4 regions of the Paenibacillus sp. FSL L8-0333 genome follow, and region 2 is predicted to be linked to each of the others. Evidence: riboswitches for the same ligand, from Rfam matches in the RefSeq annotation. Region 2 holds a riboswitch; each other region holds the start of a gene.
The links. A riboswitch is a leader RNA that binds a small molecule or an ion and turns the genes downstream of it on or off. The one in region 2 is predicted to bind thiamine pyrophosphate.
Positions count from the first base shown of each region.

Region 1: linked by a shared signal. The riboswitch ahead of thiC (phosphomethylpyrimidine synthase ThiC) and the one ahead of NYE72_RS12745 (ABC transporter ATP-binding protein) in region 2 are both predicted to bind thiamine pyrophosphate.
Region 3: linked by a shared signal. The riboswitch ahead of NYE72_RS09210 (thiamine phosphate synthase) and the one ahead of NYE72_RS12745 (ABC transporter ATP-binding protein) in region 2 are both predicted to bind thiamine pyrophosphate.
Region 4: linked by a shared signal. The riboswitch ahead of NYE72_RS02115 (ABC transporter substrate-binding protein) and the one ahead of NYE72_RS12745 (ABC transporter ATP-binding protein) in region 2 are both predicted to bind thiamine pyrophosphate.

Region 1 covers NZ_CP150186.1:6,107,493-6,110,618, reverse strand. The annotation lists gene NYE72_RS27145 (beta-galactosidase) at 1-1,589, shown strand, start outside; TPP riboswitch at 1,661-1,770, shown strand; gene thiC (phosphomethylpyrimidine synthase ThiC) at 1,873-3,126, shown strand, end outside.
Region 2 covers NZ_CP150186.1:2,894,201-2,897,326, reverse strand. The annotation lists gene NYE72_RS12755 (amino acid ABC transporter permease) at 1-451, opposite strand, end outside; gene NYE72_RS12750 (amino acid ABC transporter substrate-binding protein) at 505-1,341, opposite strand; TPP riboswitch at 1,564-1,667, shown strand; gene NYE72_RS12745 (ABC transporter ATP-binding protein) at 1,866-2,561, shown strand; gene NYE72_RS12740 (ABC transporter permease) at 2,542-3,126, shown strand, end outside.
Region 3 covers NZ_CP150186.1:2,133,948-2,137,073, forward strand. The annotation lists gene NYE72_RS09200 (GDSL-type esterase/lipase family protein) at 1-403, shown strand, start outside; gene NYE72_RS09205 (SDR family oxidoreductase) at 640-1,512, shown strand; TPP riboswitch at 1,600-1,701, shown strand; gene NYE72_RS09210 (thiamine phosphate synthase) at 1,817-2,422, shown strand; gene thiS (sulfur carrier protein ThiS) at 2,461-2,664, shown strand; gene NYE72_RS09220 (thiazole synthase) at 2,720-3,126, shown strand, end outside.
Region 4 covers NZ_CP150186.1:476,223-479,348, forward strand. The annotation lists gene NYE72_RS02105 (ABC transporter permease) at 1-204, opposite strand, end outside; gene NYE72_RS02110 (MTH1187 family thiamine-binding protein) at 201-494, opposite strand; gene NYE72_RS02115 (ABC transporter substrate-binding protein) at 870-1,919, opposite strand; TPP riboswitch at 2,081-2,191, opposite strand; gene NYE72_RS02120 (hypothetical protein) at 2,350-3,126, opposite strand, start outside.

The DNA.
Region 1 (3,126 bases), 3.2 Mb from region 2:
AGATCAGTGAATTTTATTCGGAGAGTGACCATAAGGCCTTCCGGGAATGGCTACAGCAGAAATATGTTACGCTTAAGCATTTGAACGAGGCATGGGGAGCTGTTTTTTGGAATCAAAGCTATAGTGACTGGTCTCAGGTCTATCTTCCACGTCCGACTCCAGTACCGAAGCAACCCAATCCTCATCAGGCATTGGATGAAAAACGGTTTATTTCGGACAATACAATTTCTTTTGCCAAAAACCAAGCGGATATCATTCGTAAACTTGCCCCTAAGCAATGGGTAACCACGAACGGTCTGTTCGGTCATCTCGATAGCCATGAAATGACGGATGAACTGCTGGATTTCTTCAGCTATGATTCCTATCCTCAGTTCTCTACTATTTTTTATGACCCGAATGAGCGGAATCCGCTGAATGATAGAGGCTGGGGACTGTCGTTATCTGTTGTTCGTTCGATATCCCCGAATTTCTGCATTATGGAGCAGCAGTCGGGCCCGGGTGGCTGGGTGAACCGGATGGATATGCCTTCTCCAAAGCCCGGGCAGATGCGGTTATGGACTTATCAGTCGATCGCTCATGGGGCAGATATGGTGTTATATTTCCGCTGGCGGACGGCTACGATGGGCAATGAAATTTATTGGCATGGAATCAATGACTATCATAATCAGCCTAACCGGAGAGTGCGGGAAGCGGGGCAGATCGGTCAGGAGCTGGCAGCAGCAGGTCAAGCGTTTATCGGTACTCATAATCAGGCTAACGTTGCTATTGTTCGTGATTATGACAATGAGTGGGATGGAGAATACGATGTTTGGCATGGCCCGTTTATGTGGAAGAGCAATAAGGAGTGGTACAAGGCTCTTCAGCGGAAGCATATCCCTAATGACGTGCTCTATTTGCGCAAAAAAACAACGCTGGTGGAGCTTGCAAGGTACGACGTGCTTATCTATCCTCACCCAGCGATTATGACAGATGAGACAGCGTCTCTGCTGGATGAATATGTTCAACAAGGCGGCAAACTGATCTTCGGCTGTAGAACTGGCTATAAGGATGAGCGCGGTCAATGTTATATGCGTCCTTTCCCAGGTGCTGCTAAGGATCTATGCGGGATCACAGTTGAAGAATTCACAATGGTTAAGGGCAGTCGTCAGCCAACAACAATTAGCTGGTCGGGCGCGACCGAAGTCGTTACAGGAGCAGATGACTTTAATGATATTCTTAAAATAGAGGAAGCTTCGGTTGAAGTGATGGCGGTTTACGCCTCTGATTATTATGCGGGAAAACCGGCGGTAACTAGAAAGCGTCGCGGCAAGGGTGAGGTTTGGTATTACGGAGCCGTATTTAACGAACAGGCAGCGGCTGAGATCATAAAATTAATTGATCTACAATCGCCAGCAAATTGGCTGGAGCTCCCAGAAGAGGTAGAGCTGCAAGTCCGTACCGGAGCTTCTTCCAGTTATGCTTTTTTGCTTAATTATAGTGAGACTCCTGTCACGATCCATCTTCATGAGACCAAAACAGATTTACTGAGCGGCACAACATTGTCGGGCGAGGTGCTTCTGGAAGGATTTGGGGTATTGGTGTTATACTAACGTACACATTGATCTCACATTTGAGTACATTTGGATAATTATCTCTTTTCGGTTATACTTTGAAGTAGCAATTATATAGTTACGGGAGCTTGGTGGGACCAGGCTGAGAGGATAGTTATAACTATCGACCGTCTAACCTGATCTGGATAATGCCAGCGGAGGAAATGGAGCTCTATTTCTATTTGTCTACTCTAAGGCCGCATCTTATACAGATGTGGCCTTTTCTATGTGTGGGGAGTAGACCGTCTCCGCTTGATCAAATCACCTTATAGGAGGAATTGAGATGACAAGCGAATTGAACAACGATCCAATCAATCTATCAGCTTTTCCAGCAAGTCAAAAAGTCTATGTAAAGGGTTCACGGCCTGATATTCAGGTGCCTATGCGGGAGATCTCACTTAGTCCAACTGCGGGCATAGACGGCGAAGAGGAGAATGCCCCAATTCATGTCTATGACACAAGTGGGGCTTACACGGATGCTAATATTCATACTGATATTCGTCAGGGGTTAGAGCCCAATCGTCTAAGCTGGATTGAGGAACGAGGGGATGTGGAAGCGTACGAAGGAAGAACCGTGAAGCCTGAAGATAACGGGAATGCAACGGGAAAAGCTGTGGCGGAAGTGTTTCCAGCGCTCCATAGAAAACCTTTGCGAGCGAAAAAGGGGCGTAATGTCTCTCAAATGCATTATGCACGCAAAGGGATTATTACTTCGGAAATGGAATACGTTGCGATTCGTGAGAATGTGACACCGGAATTTGTAAGAGATGAAGTAGCCCGGGGCCGCGCCATCATTCCAGCGAATATCAATCATCCAGAGAGTGAACCAATGATTATTGGGCGTAATTTTTTGGTAAAGATCAATGCCAATATTGGAAACTCCGCAGTATCCTCATCCATAGAGGAAGAGGTGGAGAAAATGAGATGGGCTACCCGCTGGGGTGCAGACAATATAATGGATCTCTCCACAGGTAAAAACATCCATACGACACGCGAGTGGATCATCCGTAATTCTCCTGTTCCTATTGGAACGGTGCCTATTTATCAAGCTTTGGAAAAAGTGAATGGGAAAGCGGAAGATTTAACGTGGGAAGTATACCGTGATACGCTCATTGAGCAAGCGGAGCAAGGGGTGGACTATTTTACCATTCATGCGGGAGTTCTGCTTCGTTATATCCCGTTGACGGCACAACGTATGACAGGTATTGTTTCAAGAGGTGGCTCCATTATGGCGGCATGGTGTCTTGCGCATCATCAAGAGAACTTTTTATATACACATTTTGAAGAGATATGTGAAATCATGAAGCTGTACGATGTTTCTTTTTCCCTAGGCGATGGATTACGTCCGGGTTCGATTGCTGATGCGAATGATGAAGCACAATTTGCCGAGTTAGAGACGTTAGGTGAATTAACAGCTATGGCTTGGAGTCATGATGTACAGGTGATGGTAGAGGGTCCAGGACATGTGCCGATGCACTTGATTAAAGAGAATATGGATAAGCAACTTGAAACTTGCAACGAAGCCCCTTTTTATACG
Region 2 (3,126 bases):
ACGGCGGTACAGAAACGCGCGCAGCTTGTGGCAGAATTACGCGGCGCAGAGCCTGCCCACGAGTCATCCCGACTGAGAAGGCAGCTTCCCATTGGCCTTTATGTATCGACAGGATAGCAGCGCGTACGATTTCCGATGAATAAGCCCCTACGCTAAGGGTAAATCCAATGGTGGCGGCAATGAAGGGGTCGAGTACAATACCAACAGCCGGCAAACCAAAAAATATAATAAATAGCTGCACTAACAACGGGGTTCCTCGAATAACCCACACATAAAAACGGGCGATTAGCTTCGGAATTACCCACGGTGAAAGACGTGCCAGCGCGGTTAGGATCGCCAAAATCAATCCAAGCACAAAGGAAAGTAGCGCCAACGGAATGGTAAAAGCCACCCCGGCTTTTAGCAGGGGTAGCAGTGTGTCTAAGAAAATTTGTATTTTGCGGTCATCCATTATTCAGACATCCTTTTTAGCTTCCAGGCTTAATTAGCCTTGCTAGCCTTGTATTATTTTGAAACGTCAGCTCCAAAGTATTTCTCGGAAATTTTCAAGTACGTTCCATCACTCTTCATCTCTGTAATCGCATCACTGACCGCTTTCACCAGCTCATCATTGCCTTTCAGGAATACTGCGGCACTTTGTGATCCTTCAGGAATCTCATCAACCACTTTAATTTTTGCATCTGGTTTTTGTTTTTTCAGATCCAGATAAGACAAGCCATCATTCACAGTTGCATCAATACGTCCCGAAGTCAGCAGGTCCATCGCTTGATTGAAACCATCTGTAGCTACGATTTCAGCACCGTTCTCACGAGCGATATCGGATAAATTACTTGTCAGGGATTGTCCGGCTTTTTTACCTTTAAGATCGGCAAAGGTCTTAATATCCTCATTGTCTTCGCTCACGATCAATACTGCTTTGGATACGATATAGGGTTCAGAGAAATCATATTTCACTTTGCGATCTTCGTTAATGGAAACTTCATTGAAAATGACATCAAACCGTTTCGCATCCATCCCAGCAAAAATACCATCCCACTGAGTTTCAAAAAATTCAGCTTCAACACCTAAACGTTTGGCTACTTCTTCAGCAATTTCCACGTCAAAACCAGTCAATTTCCCCGCAGTGTCATGATAAGTAAAAGGTGCATAAGTCCCTTCTGTACCTATCCGCAATTTGCCGCTGGCCTTCACAGCCTCCAAACTGTTTTGCGCTGAAGATGCTGTTCCACCATTCGTTCCAGCTGTTGGTTCAGCAGCCGTATTGGTATTCGAATTATTGCCGCAAGCCGCTACAAGGACCACGGTTAACGCCAATATAATAGTTAAACTCCATTTTTTCATTCTTAAATCCCCTCTCTCTATCCGGTTTTTTTCCGGTAAATTGAATAGTACACTGCCATCACATGATCGTCAATACTTTTTTCCGATTATATACATCGGAATTGTAATATTAACTAGATTTCTACTTATATCTTACCCAATCTTGGATTAATCCTTCACTTCTTTCTCTCTTTACTTCTCAGAAAGATATGGTATATTTATTAACAAATTAATATGGACCTGTTATTTCACTAGGGGAGTCGGCCGACTGAGACGGAGCTTCAAGCTCCGGACCCTTGGAACCTGATCTGGATCATACCAGCGGAGGGAAGTGGAGCAGAATTTTCATCAAGCATGTTAAGTGTTATTATGCAGAATGAACTTTTTGACCCATTCATTTCCTCTGGAAATGAATGGGTCTTTATTTGTTTAGGCGCTCCACAAAAATTTTAGGAGGTTAGATCATCACGACCATTTTATCTATTCAAGGCCTAACCTACTCTTTTCCGGAATCTGAGCACCCCCCTGTATTCGCAGATCTATCTATGGATATCAGGCAAGGGGAATTCGTCTCCGTAGTAGGTGCTAGCGGATGCGGGAAAAGTACATTTTTCAAAACGATTGCCGGTTTACTCGAACCTACTCACGGAAAAATAAAACTCTCTACGCACCCGTCAACCGCTAGTCGTTTAGGTCAGATCGCTTATATGCCTCAGCAGGATTTATTGCTGCCTTGGAGGACAGTGCTCGACAACTGCCTTTTGCCTTGGGAGATCAAGCCCAGATTCAATAAACAAGAAACGATCACTCAGATTCGGGAAATGTTGACCCGCTTCGGCTTAGCAGATGTAGAGAAGGCTTATCCCCATGAACTTTCGGGTGGAATGAAACAGCGAGTCGCATTTCTGCGCACCTTAGTGGCTGGAGGCGGAACTGGTCTGATGCTGCTGGATGAGCCCTTTGGCGCTCTCGATGCCATGACCAAACGCGAGATACACCGTTGGCTGTTGGAGTTATGGGGTGAATTGAATCAGACGATTATGCTCATCACTCATGATCTGGAAGAAGCACTATTGCTCAGTGACCGGATTTATTTATTATCTGGCGGTGCGCACAGCGAATTACAGGAGATCGTTGTGGATCTACCAAGGCCAAGACATTATAAGATGAACTATGAACCCCGGTTTATAGCACTACGGGAAGAGTTGGAGCGAAGATTGCATGCAACCTATACCTTTTAAAAAACATCTAGACAACTATGGTCCCTTCCTTCTTCTGGTACTGCTCATTCTTGTAATCTGGGAGGCAGCTGTTCGCCTTCACATGATTCCAGCCTTTATTCTCCCTGCACCTTCCTCTATTGGAATCGCATTGATCGAGCACAGGCAATTATTATTTGGACAGCATTTATTGGCGACGTTACAGGAGATACTGGTGGGTTTTGTCCTTTCTGTTATTTGTGGTGTATTGCTGGGCACTGGAATGTTCCTGTATCGCCCCATAGAAAAGGCCATCTATCCCTTTCTTATCATTAGCCAGACGATCCCATTAATTGCGCTATCCCCCATTTTTATTATGTGGTTCGGATATTCGCTGTGGAGCAAAGTGGCTGTGGTGTTTTTGACGGCTTTTTTTCCAGTCGTAGTGAGTACATATGATGGACTTCGTACAAGTGGCCAGACTTACAAGGACTTATTATTAACATTTGGTGCAAACCGCTGGCAGCTGCTTGTCAAAACCCAAATTCCACTGGCGTTGCCTGCTTTTTTCTCTGGCTTAAAGCTGTCCATTGTATACTGCGTCATC
Region 3 (3,126 bases), 760 kb from region 2:
AACGATGGGTGCTATTCTCTATGATGTTTACCAAGTAAAGTTTGCTAATAAACCTAAGTACATGACTGATTATAACGGCACAGCAGTAGTGCCAGGAGATCCTGGTTATGATTTCAATCTGGATCCAGGAGCTAGAGGAGCGATGTACTATCCACTTGTATCCTGGCAGCAGCTGGTTGATACGGCGGACATTTCTCCTTTTTTAATTTCAAAAGTGAAAAGTGCTTATGAATTAGGGCTTATTAGATCTGAAGTGGGGATTGCTAGAGGCCAAATGGTCAATGGGACAGAACTAGAACCTAAAGCCATAGTGACCCGGGAGAAAGCAGCTAAAGCTCTTTATTTTATGTGGGTACTGGAACATGGAGTGAATGCAGAAAATCATGTTTCTTCTTTGAAATAGTTAGGGTGAACAATTCAAGGCACAGCAGCGATGCTGTGCCTTTTTGTATGCAGTGAAGTCCTCTCCACTTACAGCAGTTTACATCCACGGTTGTTTATTTCTACTTGCATTGTGGTAAGTAAGATTCGTAAAGCGATTTAAGAAAATGACAAACCCAGCGTATAAACGTGCATTGTTGTGCCATCCTAAGATGATCAGTTAACTATCAATTTGCTTAACGAGAGGAGATAGGGAAGATGTCAGGCAATAATAAACAAGCTACAAAAACCTTACCCCCACAGGAGCAGCATCATCAGCCAGGGATTGAGAGTGAAATGACGCCGCTGCCCAAATACGAGCCGGCAAATTATAAAGCAGCAGGTAAACTGCAAGACAAGGCGGCGTTGATTACCGGTGGAGACAGCGGAATTGGGCGTGCAGTTGCTGTGCTTTTTGCTAAAGAAGGTGCTGATGTGGTCATTTCATATCTTAATGAACACTCAGATGCAGAGGAAACTAAACGTCAGGTCGAGCAGGAAGGCCGCAAATGTATCCTAATTCCAGGTGATATCGGTGACGAGAAATTCTGTAAGGATCTTATTAAACAGACGGTAGAGGGCTTAGGAAAGCTTGATATTCTCATCAATAACGCGGCGGAGCAACATCCGCAAGCTAAGATCGAGGATATTACTTCCGAGCAGCTAGAGCGTACTTTCCGTACGAATATATTTGCGATGTTCTATTTAACAAAAGCAGCTATGCCTCATTTAAAAGCAGGATCTACAATTATAAATACAACTTCAATTACCGCTTATCGCGGAAGCCCGCAGCTGCTGGACTATTCATCAACTAAAGGAGCTATCCTGAGTTTCACACGATCTTTGTCCACGAATCTGGCGGAGAAGGGCATACGGGTAAACGGTGTAGCACCAGGTCCAATCTGGACACCGCTAATTCCCTCTACCTTTGATGCGAAGCAGGTTAGCGAGTTTGGAGGCACGCAGCCTATGAAACGGCCTGGACAACCAGAGGAGCTGGCGCCAGCCTATGTATATCTTGCCTCTGACGATTCCAGTTATGTGACTGGACAGGTTATTCATGTAAATGGTGGCGAGGTAGTAAACGGTTAGATTAGTACAGCTAATGTGAATAAATGGGTGTATTTCAATAAAAAAATATGTTACTATAAACCACGTTAGCATTTTAAAATTGTATATTTATGTCACTAGGGGTGCCGATTGGCTGAGACGGAATGGATTTCCGGACCCTTTGAACCTGATCTGGTTAAGACCAGCGTAGGGAAGTGGAGAACGAATTTCTGTTGTCGGGCTATTTGTAGTACCGTCTATATACAGATTCTGACTGCCTTCCTTACGGGGGCAGTTTTTTTGTTTTTTACTGGCCTACAGGGAAGTGAGAGAGAGGAGATCGCGAGTGGTACAAGCTGAGATCCATCTAATATCAGACGGCAAGCAGCTGTTGAGACAATTTGTTGAACTGGCTGTCACGGTGCAGACATGGGTCGATTATATTCACTTAAGAGAGAAGCAATGTCCAGCACGCGAACTGCTCTCTGCGGCACAGGAGCTGTTGGCTGCCGGTATACCCGCTACCAAACTGATAATCAATGACCGGATCGATGTAGCATTGGCAGCTGGTGCCGCGGGTGTTCAGTTGGCTGGGCACAGTCTGAGCCCGCTTACAGCCCGGCGAATTGCACCTCAGCTTTGGCTGGGGAGATCGGTTCATTCTCCGGAAGAAGCGGCGAATGCTTCAGAGCAGGGAGCTGATTATTGCTTGTTTGGCCATGTATTTCCCTCGGCGAGCAAGCTAGGGCTGCCCGCACGTGGGTTAGAGCTGCTTGCAGAAACGGTGAAGACTAGCTCTATTCCTGTAATTGCGATTGGCGGAATTGGTCCCGCTAATGCGGCGCAGATCATTAGGCAAGGCGCGGCAGGAATTGCTGTGATGTCCGGAATTTGCGGAGCGGATGATCCTTATGAGGCCGCCAAAGCTATTCATAAGGCGGTTCATTCATAGCCGGGAGGTAAAAGCATAGGCGAAGGGGGTGATTCAGAATGAGACTGTTGATTAACGGGAAATCCGCAGAGTGTTCTGGTGGTATTCAAACTATAGCTGATTTGATCAGTCTTCCTGAGTGGTCGGGTCGTCTGATGATCATTGAGCTGAATGGAGAAATTGTCAGTAAGGAGAATTATGAAAGTACTGCTCTGAGCGAGGATGATCGTTTGGAACTGGTGCACTTTGTTGGTGGGGGTTGAGATGGAGCGGTATAGAATTTTGAGAAATTTCTAAGAACCAAAGGGAGGTAATTTCATGCATGACCCGTTACATATTGGAGGCATCGAATTAACTAGTAGATTATTTATCGGAACCGGAAAATATAGCCGGAATGCTCTGATCCCCGGAGTGATCGCAAGCTCTGGTTCTCAGGTGATTACTGTAGCGCTTCGCCGAGTGGACCCGGAAGGTGGAGCAGAAAATATCATGAACCACATTCCCGGCCACATGACTCTTCTGCCTAATACCTCAGGAGCGCGTACAGCGGAAGAGGCAGTCCGTATTGCGAGATTAGCAAGAGCTGCGGGACTGGGGAACTGGGTGAAGATCGAAGTGATCAATGATCAGAAATACCTGCTTCCAGATAATCTGGAGACCATACGAGCTACAGAGATTCTAGCGGCGGAGGGTTTTGTAGTACTGCCATATATGAGTCCGGACCT
Region 4 (3,126 bases), 2.4 Mb from region 2:
AAAACCAATTAAAGTGAGCCGCAGCGTAGCCATCGTATGAGCCCAAAGACCAGAAGCGTTACTGGTGGATTCACGGGCAATATCAGCAGGACTCGGCAGAATCCAGGATTCAATATGAAATACAGATACAGATAGCTGCCATACGGTTAAAAAGAAGACGACCGCCACAAGGGGCGGCCATATTAGCTTCCAGGTCGATCTCACGGCCGATATTTCTCCGTCAATTTATCCATGCTGATTCCGTTAGGATTATGAGCGATTTTGATCTGCGAAATTACGCTTGGACTGCCTGCTTCGATCAACGCCTCTTGCATCTGACGCACAACCTCCAGCAGCTCGCTAAGCTCACCTTCCATTGTGGTTTCCAGCGGATTCACCTGATGTTTAACACCGGATTTTTGAATGACCTCAATCGCTTTATCTACGTATGGGATGGAATCCTCATTGTTCGGAGTTTTTGGAATTACTTGAATGCTTAGTAGGGTGTTAGCCACAATAATCAATCCTCTCATTTTATAAGGTAAGTTCAAAAAGCCAACTTTGATAACGAAGTAATTCAGGAAGCAAACTCGACGTCGAATCTTGAACGAACTTGGGAAGTCCGGTACTCACGTAGCACATCACTACGCTCCGTTCCTCCTTCCTCAAGTAACGTCCAACCTTCTTGGTTCTGAAAGCCGTCTTTTTGAACTCTTAAATTATAAGTTAAGTTCAAAAAGCCAACTTTGATAACGAAGTAACTCAGGAAGCAAACTCGACATCGAATCTTGAACGAACTTGGGAAGTCCGGTACTCACGTAGCACATCACTACGCTCCGTTCCTCCTTCCTCAAGTAACGTCCAACCTTCTTGGTTCTGAAGTCCGCTCTCTACTCCGCCGGTAAAAAATCATTACTGAATGCACTAGCAGCATCCAGCGGTTTATCCAGCAACTTCAGATCATACATCCAGTCGCCGTAATTTTGCCAGACCTCGGTTTTTTGCTCGCCCCAGCGGGCAGCATCGTCCTTGTATTTTGGGCTAAGCCATTTTTGGCTAGCTAGGACAAGGTCGGCGTCCAGGTCAGGAACGGCCTTCGATAACATACCGGCAGCCTCTTCCGGATGATCAATAGCATATTGATAACCTTTTGATGTGGCTTTCATGAAGGCCTTCACCAGCTCAGGATGATCTGCAATTTGCTTCTCACTCGTCGTCAGCACAGGCGTGTAATAATCGAGCTGTGGCGCATAATCCTTTAAGTACAGCATATCCAATGGCTGGCCACGCAACTCAGCCTCAACGCCAGTCCAAGCGTAGAAAATCCAGGCGAAATCAATGTCACGTTTGACGGCGGTAAAATAATCAGCTTCACCGATACTGATCAGCTTCACCTTTTTCACATCGCCACCTTCAGGATCCATGATGGCCTTCATGGCTGCTTCTTCGGCCGGTGAGCCCCAGCCTCCGTAGGTTTTACCTTCGAAATCCTTTGGTGATTTAATATTGCGATCTACTGGAGCGGCGAATCCCGATGTATTATGCTGAATAATAGCTGCTATCGAGACAAGGGGTACGCCTTGTAGACGGGCTAGCGTTAATCCTTCTTGGGCGCTGATGCCAAATGCGGCTTCGCCAGAAGTAACCATAGTATCAGAACCCGCTGCGCCTGGTTGAACGATTTCGACGTCCAGACCTTCTTCAGCGTAGTAACCAAGATCCTTAGCTACGTATAGACCGGTATGATTCGTGTTCGGTGTCCAGTCGAGTGCGACTTTAACTTTGGTGAGCTCTTTTGGAGCATCCGTGCCAGCCGCTGCAGTTGGATCAGTAGCATTTGCTTTGTTTCCGGCTGTATTCCCATTGTTGCTGCCGCATCCGGCAATGGCAAGAATGAGTACACAGGTGAGGCACAACGTAAGTGCTTTTTTGAGGTGCATGTCTTCTTCTCTCCTTTAAGGTTACAAGAATCCCGTCTTCACAACATGAACCGTAAAGTGTAGTATGTACGTTTTTCTACATCTTTTAGTGATCTTACAAAAAAAGCGCCCCGAGTGATCGGGACGCTGGCTTGGCGCAAGGTTAGTCAAGGTCACAGGGACCAGAACCAATTGGCGATTCCTACGCTGGCATTATCCAGATCAGGTATAAGGGTCAGTATCTTGTGGGATACAATCTCAGCCGGCCAATTCCAGCACCCCTGGTTCTATGAAGTTAACGGGTATTTCTATGTGCAATATAAGTAAGTATAAGTTTTGTACCCATACTTTATATCTTATATTTCTCGCATACGGTGTATTATAGACGGCTGTACTCGGAATGTCTAGTAGTGCACTCCTGAATTTTTCCAATCCAGTAGTTTCTTTTTTGCTAGTCTAGATCTTTATATTTCTTGCGGTGACGCCGTTTAAGCTCACTAACCAGCGCCCCTAGCGTGAGGACAACGCTGATCAGAATCCCGCTCATGATCACGAAGAGGGCAAGAAATTCAAAGGGGGAATAACCAATCATTTTACTCCATTGGATTTTTCCATCCAGATCGTCAATGACTTGATTCATGCCGTAAATCCCGCTTACTACCGTAAATACAGTGAGAATCATCAGCAGATTATCCCGTCGCTTGGACTGAAACTTATCCTGATACTGAAACAGATCATTTAAGGTTTCTTTCACTTCCTCGAACAAAGCGTCGTTTCCGTATACTTTACGCAGCTGAAGAAATATCTCCCGGCCCTGCGACTGGGAAATCAACTCCAAGAAGTAGAACTTTGCCGAGAACTTATTGATGGAATAGATTAGATTGTCTATTTCCTCATAATCATGATTAATCCGAAGTCGGGAGTGCATATTGGCGAGCTTCAGCAGAACGATTTTGTGGAAAATATTGAGTAAAAATCCGTAATAATATTGCCCGTACATCTGGTTGGCTAGACTTACAGCAATCTCCTGTTCAGCCCGGGTCATGCAGCAAAAGGTCTGCTCATTCATCATATAATACGTGTCTGGGCCCCAGCGATTATAGGAATGCTCATGACAATAGTTTGCAATATACGCTGGATCGCTTGCACTGGCATAGGGCTTTCCGTTCAGATCAATTCCATCAAGCTGTGAGGCGCGATAGCGTAGATTTACACTAATCTCATCAGA